2 regions of the Stenotrophomonas sp. TWI1151 genome follow, and region 1 is predicted to be linked to the other one. Evidence: riboswitches for the same ligand, from Rfam matches in the RefSeq annotation. Region 1 holds a riboswitch; the other holds the start of a gene.
The links. A riboswitch is a leader RNA that binds a small molecule or an ion and turns the genes downstream of it on or off. The one in region 1 is predicted to bind glycine.

Region 1 (4,411 bases):
CCAAGTACCACGTGCCGGGCAACACCCCGTATACCCGTTACTTCCTGGCGCGCATCCTGCAGTTCCAGTTCTACAAGGGCCTGTGCGATGCCTCCGGCTACAAGGGCCCGCTGCACCAGTGCAGCTTCTACGGCAACAAGGAAGCCGGCCAGAAGTTCTGGGCGATGCTGAGCAAGGGCGCCAGCCAGCCGTGGCAGGCTACGCTGAAGGAAATCACCGGCGGCGACAAGCTCGATGCCGGCCCGATGATCGAGTACTTCACCCCGGTCAACGAGTGGCTCAAGCAGCAGAACCAGGGCCAGATGTGTGGGTGGCAGGTGCCGGCGGCCACCGCTGCGGCCCCGGCGGCACCGTAACCCATGGGTTGGGCCGGGCCCTGCCCGGCCGCAGCCCGCAACGAAAAAACCGGCCGAAAGGCCGGTTTTTTTTTGTCCCTGACGCTGTGGCCTGCGTCCGGCCTCGATGGGCCGGGACCACCTGCAACCACACGTGGCGTGGCGCTAGGACTTGGGTTTCAGGGCGGCCGCCAGCTCGGTCTTGAACTGCTCGAAGTCCATGCCATCGGCCTTGGCCTCGGCGTGCGCGGCATCCTTCAACGCGTCCGAGTACACCAGCCGGACCGGCGTGCCCTGCCGCTCGTGCAGTTCGGCGGCCTGCATGATCAAGGCCAGCACGCGTGCCGCGCTGGTGGTCTGGCCGGCGATACGCCCATCCATGCCCAGCACCCACTCGCCATCACGGCGTACCACGCCGGCCAGCAGCGTACGTTGCTGGTCGCGCAGTTCGGCATGCGGCTCGACCGGCGGGGTGGCGGCCTGCTCGCGGTTGGCGGCCAGGGTTTCACGGCGCCGGCGGATGTCGCGGCGCAGTTTGGAGGTGGTCGACATCAGGGACTTCCGGACTGCATGAAAGGGCAAAGGATACCGCACGGGCCCTGGGGGACCCGCCAGCTGCGTGGCCTACTCGATGGGCGTCAGTACTTCGCGGCGGCGCTCGCAATACCGTTCCCAGTACCAGAACGAGCCACCCAGCGCGAAGAAGCCCATGTAGCCCAACGCCAGATGCACCGGACTGCTGCTGAGCATCGGCGAGACCACACCGGCCACCACGGTGTTGATCATCAGCTGGATGAACATCTGCATCGAAGACGCCAGGCCGCGCTGGTGCGGGTACATGTCCAGGACCGCCAGCGCCAGCACCGGGAAGATCAGCGCCATGCCCACGCCGCCGAGGAAGATCGGCATCACCGCCCACGGCAGCGCGATCTGCTGCACGGACAGCACGTAGGTGATGTTGAGCACGGCCGACACTGCGCACAGGCCGAATCCGATCGCGATCTGCCGCTGCGGCAGGATCCGCCCGGCCATCCGCCCGGACAGGAACGAGCCCATCGTCATGCCGCCGATGGTCGGAATGAACAACCAGGCAAAACCGCCCTCGCCCAGCTTGAGGTGCTGCATCACCAGCACCGGCGCCGAGGCGATATACAGGAAAATGCCGGAGAAATTCAGCGCACCGGCGGCCGAAAGCCTCAGCAGGCGCGCGTTGGACCCCATCCGCGCATAGCTGCGCAGCAGTTCCCGCATCGACAGCGGCGTGCGCGCCTCGACCGGATGGGTTTCCGGCAGCCACTTGCCGGTGGCCAGCAGCAACACCACGCCGAACAGCACCAGGAACCAGAAAATCAGCGGCCAGTCGCCGCCGCCGAGCAGGATCCAGCCACCGATGATCGGCGCGATCGCCGGGGCGACGCCGAAGATCATCGAGACCTGGCTCATCAACCGCTGCGCGTCGGCACCGTGGTACAGATCGCGGATCACCGCGCGGCCGACGATCACACCCACACCGGCGGTCACGCCCTGCAGCGCGCGGAACACCAGCAAGGTGGTCATGTCCCGCGACAGCGCACAGCCGATCGAGGCGCCGATGAACAGCACCAGCCCACCGATGATCACCCGCTTGCGGCCGAACGCATCCGACAGCGGGCCGTGCGCCAGGCTCATCAGGCCGTAGAACAGCAGGTACACGCTGATGGTCTGCTGCACCGCGACCTGGTCCACCTGCATGCGCTCGCCCAGCAACAGGAACGCCGGGAAAATGGTGTCGATCGAGAACGGACCGAACATCGCCAGGCCTGCGAGCAGCAGGGCCAGGCGGCGGGTCGAGGGTGAGGCGGGCGTCATGCGGGCTTCCGTCAGCGGCCATGCGCATTGCACGGCGGGCGCCTGGCCCGGAACGGGCGGCGCCAGATGAATACGAGGATCCAGTGATCATAGGCCTTTGCAGCCCTTGGCACCATGCCCGGGCGCGGTTTCCGGCGCACGTGCGCGCCCGTATTCAGGTGCCGGAAAGGCCCAGTGGGCCGAAGCGCTGGGCTATAATCGCCCCGCTACATGGTGGGAGAAGCGGACACCCGCTGCCGAAGGCGCAACGCCCGTAATCGCTCAGGCCCGATACCACCCGTACCAAAACTCTGGAGAGACCGGCGAGTGCCGGCGCCGAAGGGGCACGAAGCACGCCGATGCGCGCTTCCAAACTCTCAGGCAAAAGGACAGAGGGGCACCCAGGAAGACCGCAAGGTCCGGTGGATCGCTGTCGCCCGCGACGCGCCCTGGCCCAGCCGCCTTCCGAACGTGCGTGCCCACTCTCCGAGATGCCAGCCATGTCCCAGAACACCCCCTCCCTGCGCGAGCTTGAACACAGCCACGCGTTCGTCGAACGCCATATCGGCCCCAACGACGCCGAAATCGCGCAGATGCTCGACGTGGTCGGCCACGCCTCGCTGGACGCGCTGACCGATGCGATCGTCCCGGCCGGGATCAAATCGCCGGCACCGCTGGACCTGCCCGAGTCGCTGACCGAAGTGCAGGCACTGGCCAAGATCCGCGCCATCGCCGACAAGAACCAGGTGTTCCGCACCTTCATCGGCCAGGGCTACTACGGCACGCTCACCCCGAACGTGATCCTGCGCAACGTGCTGGAAAACCCGGCGTGGTACACCGCCTACACCCCGTACCAGGCCGAGATCTCGCAGGGCCGCATGGAAGCGCTGATCAACTTCCAGACGCTGTGCGCCGACCTGACCGGCATGGAAATCGCCAACGCCTCGTTGCTGGATGAAGCCACCGCTGCGGCTGAAGCGATGACGCTGGCCAAGCGCTCGGCCAAGTCGAAGTCCGATACGTTCTTCGTGCACGACGCCGTGCACCCGCAGACGCTGGAACTGCTGCGCACCCGCGCCGAGCCGATGGGCATCGTGCTGCGCGTGGGCACCCCGGCCGAGGCGATGGAAGCCGAAGCCTACGGCGTGCTGCTGCAGTACCCGGATACCTTCGGCCATATCGGCGATTACAAGGCGCTGGCCGATGCCGTGCACGCGCGCGGCGGCCTGGTCGCCGTGGCCACCGATCTGCTGGCGCTGACCCTGATCGCCGCCCCCGGCGAATGGGGTGCGGACATCGTGGTCGGCAACTCGCAGCGGTTCGGCGTGCCGTTCGGCTTCGGCGGCCCGCATGCCGCCTTCATGGCCTGCCGCGATGCCTATAAGCGCTCGATGCCGGGCCGCCTGATCGGCGTCTCGGTCGATGCGCAGGGCAACGCTGCCTACCGCTTGACGCTGCAGACCCGCGAGCAGCACATCCGCCGCGAGAAGGCGACCTCCAACATCTGCACCGCACAGGTGCTGCTGGCGGTGATGGCCTCGATGTATGCGGTGTACCACGGCCCGGACGGCCTGACCCGTATCGCCCGCCGCACCCACCGCCTGGCCGCGATCCTGGCCGCGGCACTGCGCGGCGCCGGCGTCAACGTCGGCGAGCACTTCTTCGACACCCTGCACGTCAAGGATGTGGACGCCAAGGCGATCCACGCCAAGGCCGCTGCGGCACGCATCAGCCTGCGTGCGATCGACAGCGACGCGGTCGGCATCAGCCTGGATGAAACCGCCACCCGCGCCGACATCGTCGCGCTTGGCCAGCTGTTCGGTGCCACGGTCGATGTCGATGCGCTCGATGCGGCCACCGCCGATGCGTTGCCAGCCGATCTGGTGCGCACCAGCGCCTTCCTGACCCACCCGGTGTTCAACACCCACCACAGCGAACACGAACTGCTGCGTTACCTGCGTTCGCTGGCGGACAAGGATCTGGCGATGGATCGCACCATGATCCCGCTGGGCAGCTGCACCATGAAGCTCAACGCCACCGCCGAGATGATCCCGGTGACCTGGCCGGAGTTCGCCAACATCCACCCGCTGGCCCCGGCCGACCAGGCCACCGGCTACAAGGAACTGATCGACGGTCTGGAAGCGATGCTGGTGGAGTGCACCGGCTATGACGCGGTCAGCCTGCAGCCGAACTCCGGCGCGCAGGGCGAATACGCCGGCCTGCTGGCGATCCGCGCCTACCACCGCTCG
Region 2 (4,411 bases), on a different contig from region 1:
GGTCCCAGGCTTCCACGGTCAACTGCGGATTGGCGCGTGCCGCAGCCACCACCGCCGGCAGGTCCGGCTCGGGCACGGTGAACAGCACGCTGATCGGGGTGGTCTGGGTGATGGTGGCCAGCGGCTCGGTATCGCCACTGCGCACCAGGTTGCCGACATCGACGTTGCGCAGGCCCATGCGCCCGGCCACCGGTGCGGTGATGCGGGTGTACTGCAGCTGCAGGCGTGCTTCATCCACCGCCGCCTGATCGGTCTGGCGGCGGCCCTGCAGCTGGCGGACCTTGCTCTGCTGATCACTCAGGTCCTGCGCGGAGACGAAGTGCTTGGTCTGCAGTTCGGCGAAGCGCTTGAGTTGGCTTTCGGCATTGTCCAGCTCGGCCAGGTTCTGCTGCTGGGTGCCCAGTGCACGCGACAGCTGCACCTGGAACGGGCGCGGATCGATCTCGGCCAGCAGCTCGCCGGCGGTGACGTGCTGACCCTCGGAGAATGCCAACCGCAGCAGTTCGCCATCCACGCGGCTGCGGATGCTCACCGTATGCAACGGGGTCACCGTGCCGAGCGCTTTCAGGCGCACCACCAGATCTTCCCGCGTCGCGGTGGCCACACGCACCGGGGTGGCGGTGCTCGCAGGCGCGGCCTCGGCGGTCGGCGCGGGCGACAACACCCGCCAGGCGATCACGGCGGCGGCCAGTACGGCCACGACCAACAGCGGTTTGAACAGACGACGGGAACGCGAGGGGAGCGGGGCAGACATGGGGCATCCTGCGCGCACGCCACACGGCGAACGCGTCCATGGTTTACCGGCCCGTGGGGGCAGGCGGGGCGAAGTGGGGTTGTCTGGCGGGGCCGCTGGTCGAATGCCGCAGCGTGGCTGGATACCGACCCGGGAGGGGCGGGGGCGTCATGGTACCTCGTGTGGATGCCTGCACTCACATGCCCTTGGTCATGGGGCGGGGCAGGGCCCGGGCGGATGGGTGCATTGCGTCATCCGACCAAGGTGGTCACGGGGCGGCGCATGCATACCGTCGGTACACGCCGCCACCCGACCAACGGTCGGGTGCTACCGGTGCATTGAACGTATGTCAGGCCACCCGACCAACGGTCGGGTGCTACCGGTGCATTGAACGTGTGTCAGGCCACCCGACCAACGGTCGGGTGCTACCGGTGCATTGAACGTTCCGTTCAATGCACCTCGTCGCGGTATACGAACTTCGGCATTTCCCAGTTGAAGTGGATGGCCAGCAGGCGGAACAGGAAGCCACCGCCCAGGCACCACAGCGTGGCCGCGTTGAGCGATACACCGAGTTCCAGCAGGGTCAGGTAGGCCGCCCCGGTGAGCAGGGTGATCACGGCATACAGTTCTTTCTGGAAGATCAACGGCACCTCGTTGCACAGCACATCGCGCAGCACGCCGCCGAACGCACCGGTCAGCATGCCGGCGATCAGGATGATCGGCACGGTGTGCCCGCCTTCGCGCGCGACTGCGCAGCCGATCAGGGTGAACGCGATCAGGCCCAGGCCATCGAGGACCAGGAAGGTGCGCCGGAAGTGGTGCATCCAGCGCGCCACCCAGGTCGCGATCAGCGCCGCGCAGATGGTGAAGCCCAGGTACTCCGGGTGCTTCACCCAGCCCAGTGGGTAATGGCCGAGCACGATGTCGCGCAGCGAGCCGCCACCGAGCGCGGTGACGCAGGCGATGATGACCACGCCGAACAGGTCCATGCGGCGGCGGCCGGCCGACAGCGCGCCGGTCATGGCTTCGGCCGAGATGGCGATGAGGTAGATCAGGGAGAGCAGCATGGGGGTGGCTCCGGGAAGCACGTCAGGCGGGGACGGAAACGCACACGCATCACGCCAGCGCCGCTGCACTGTCGTGGGGTGGGATTCCGTTGCCGCTCCCGCTGTCCTTTTGCCTGAGAGTTCGGTGGCCAAGGCCACGTGCCCCTTCGGCGGGTCATTGAAGACCTCTCTCCAGATCGGCGTGTCGGATGCATGGTTGGTGGCTGTGCAGCCACCGGCCTGAGCGATTATGGGAGCCTGCGCCTTCGGCGGGCGCCAGCGCGGCGCCTCTCTCCTGCATCCGGGGCGGATTCTAGCAGCCGCCGGGCCCGTGCCGGGGGATAATCCCGGTATGCCCGCTGAACCCGCCCTCTGGTACCTGTACCTGCTTGAATGCCGCAACGGCAGCTATTACGCCGGCATCAGCAACGACGTGGACGCGCGCTTCCAGGCCCATCTCGCCGGCAAAGGGGCGAAGTACACCCGGGCCAACCCCCCGGTGAAGGTGCTGGCGATGCGCGCCTACCCGGACCGCGCGACGGCGTCGAAGGCCGAGTGGCAGCTCAAGCGGCAACCGCGCGAGCGCAAGCTGGCGTGGCTGGCGCTGCCCGATCCCACGTAGCCCCGCGTGCGGGTTGTTCGGGCCTTCGTTGGCGGCATACCATCGACCCTCGTTCGTTGATCCGCTTGCCCAAGCCCTGGAGTGCCATGTCCCGCGATCTGTCGTTGTACCCGGAAGATGAGAATGGCGATGTGCTCTGGAACATGCTGCAGGATGGCGACGACCTGTCGATTCCGCGCGAGGTGGATTTCGCGCTGATCTTCCCGACCCAGGACGTGGCGATCGCCTTCGCCGTGCACCTGCTCAAGAACGACCAGAAGGTGTCCTTCGCGGCGTACGAGGGCAACGACGACTACCCGTGGCAGGTGGTGGTGCATCCGCTGATGCTGCCGACCCACCAGAACATCTCGGGCTTCGAAGGTCTGCTCGCCAGCGAGGCGGTCTCCTACAGCGGCCAGGTCGATGGCTGGGGATGTCTGTCGCAGGGCTGATCAGGGCGTGGGCGGTCGTTTCGGTCGGCGATCGTCCTGCGCATCACCGAAGATGATCCGGGCGCTGCGCTGGTAGCTCCAGTACGCCACCGCCCAGTTCAACAGCACCACCACGCGGTTGCGGAAGCCGATCAGGAAGAACACGTGCGCGGCCAGCCAGAACCACCAGGCCAGCACCCCGGAGAGCTGCAGCCGGCCGAGGTGGACGATGGCGGCCATGCGGCCGATGGTCGCCAGGTTGCCAAAGTCCTGATACTTGAACGGCCCGGGTGCGGGCCTGCCGGCCAGGCGCGCCTGGATCGTGGTGGCCACGTGCTTGCCCATCTGCTTGGCCGCCGGCGCGACGCCGGGCACCGGCTTGCCGTCGGCCTGGGTCAGTGCGGCCAGGTCACCAGCGACGAAGATCTCCGGGTGGCCGTCCAGGGTGAGATCGGGCTGCACCGGCACGCGGCCGGCGCGATCCAGTGGCACGTCCAGCGTGCGCGCCAGCGGTGAGGCGGCGACACCGGCGGCCCAGACCACGGTGCGGGCCTCGACGAAGCGCTCGCCGAGCTGGAAGCCTTCGGCATTGATGTCGCTGACGGGGGTGCCGGTGAGCACTTCCACGCCCAGCTTTTCCAGCTGCCGCCGTGCCTTGAGCGAGAGCACCTCGGGGAAGGTCGACAGCACGCGCGGGCCGGCTTCGACCAGGCGGACCTTGGCCGAGGCGGGATCGATATGGCGGAACTCATTGCGCAGCGTGTGCCGCGCGATCTCGGCCAGGGTGCCGGCCAGTTCCACGCCGGTGGGGCCGCCACCGACCACGGCGAAACTCAGCCAGGCCGCTTTGCGCGCGGGATCGGGTTCGGCCTCGGCGCGCTCGAAGGCGAGCAGCAGCTTGCGGCGCAGCGCGATGGCATCGTCCAGCGTCTTCAGGCCCGGCGCATCAGCCGCCCATTCGTCGTGGCCGAAATACGCATGGGTGGCACCGGTGCACAGCATCAGGGTGTCGTAGGCGATCTGCGTGCCATCGGCCAGGGTCGCGGTGCGCGCCGCCTTGTCGATGTCGGTCACTTCGCCCAGCCGCACTTCAACGTTGCGCTGGTCGCCGAGGATGTGGCGCAGCGGTGCGGCGATATCCGGCGCGGACAGGCCGGCGGTGGCCACCTGGTAGAGCAGCGGCTGGAACAGATGGTGGTTGCGACGGTCCACCAGGGTGATGCGCACGTGCGCCGAGGCGAGGGCACGGGTAGCCCAGAGGCCGGCAAAACCGCCACCGATGATGAGCAGGTGGAGCGTGGGATCGCGGGTCATGCTTCACTCCTTGGCGGGCGCCGGCGGGGGGCGGCGCAGGTCGTCTCGTGATGCGGCCCATGGTCGCACGTGAAGCGCGATGTTCACGTCGATGGCCGATACTGGGTTCAGGGGCCATCGCACTTGCCCGATGGCCGATCCGATCCCGCCCAGGAGACCGAGATGTCCGAACCGGAAAAGCGCATCGCCCTGTTGATCGATGCCGACAACGCGCCCTCGTCCAAGATCGATGCGGTGCTGGCCGAAGTCGCCCGCTATGGCGTGGCCAATGTCCGCCGCGCCTACG

Region 2: linked by a shared signal. The riboswitch ahead of ABE422_RS10330 (trimeric intracellular cation channel family protein) and the one ahead of gcvP (aminomethyl-transferring glycine dehydrogenase) in region 1 are both predicted to bind glycine.

Annotation. Positions count from the first base shown of each region.
Region 1 covers NZ_JBDJLA010000006.1:156,171-160,581, forward strand. Annotated here, with positions in the region: gene ABE422_RS09790 (M2 family metallopeptidase) at 1-356, shown strand, start outside; gene ABE422_RS09795 (hypothetical protein) at 501-887, opposite strand; gene ABE422_RS09800 (multidrug effflux MFS transporter) at 960-2,183, opposite strand; glycine riboswitch at 2,464-2,565, shown strand; gene gcvP (aminomethyl-transferring glycine dehydrogenase) at 2,654-4,411, shown strand, end outside.
Region 2 covers NZ_JBDJLA010000007.1:56,331-60,741, reverse strand. Annotated here, with positions in the region: gene ABE422_RS10335 (MdtA/MuxA family multidrug efflux RND transporter periplasmic adaptor subunit) at 1-754, opposite strand, end outside; gene ABE422_RS10330 (trimeric intracellular cation channel family protein) at 1,183-1,800, opposite strand; glycine riboswitch at 1,894-1,985, opposite strand; glycine riboswitch at 1,994-2,087, opposite strand; gene ABE422_RS10325 (GIY-YIG nuclease family protein) at 2,132-2,401, shown strand; gene ABE422_RS10320 (ribonuclease E inhibitor RraB) at 2,488-2,832, shown strand; gene ABE422_RS10315 (NAD(P)/FAD-dependent oxidoreductase) at 2,833-4,125, opposite strand; gene ABE422_RS10310 (NYN domain-containing protein) at 4,288-4,411, shown strand, end outside.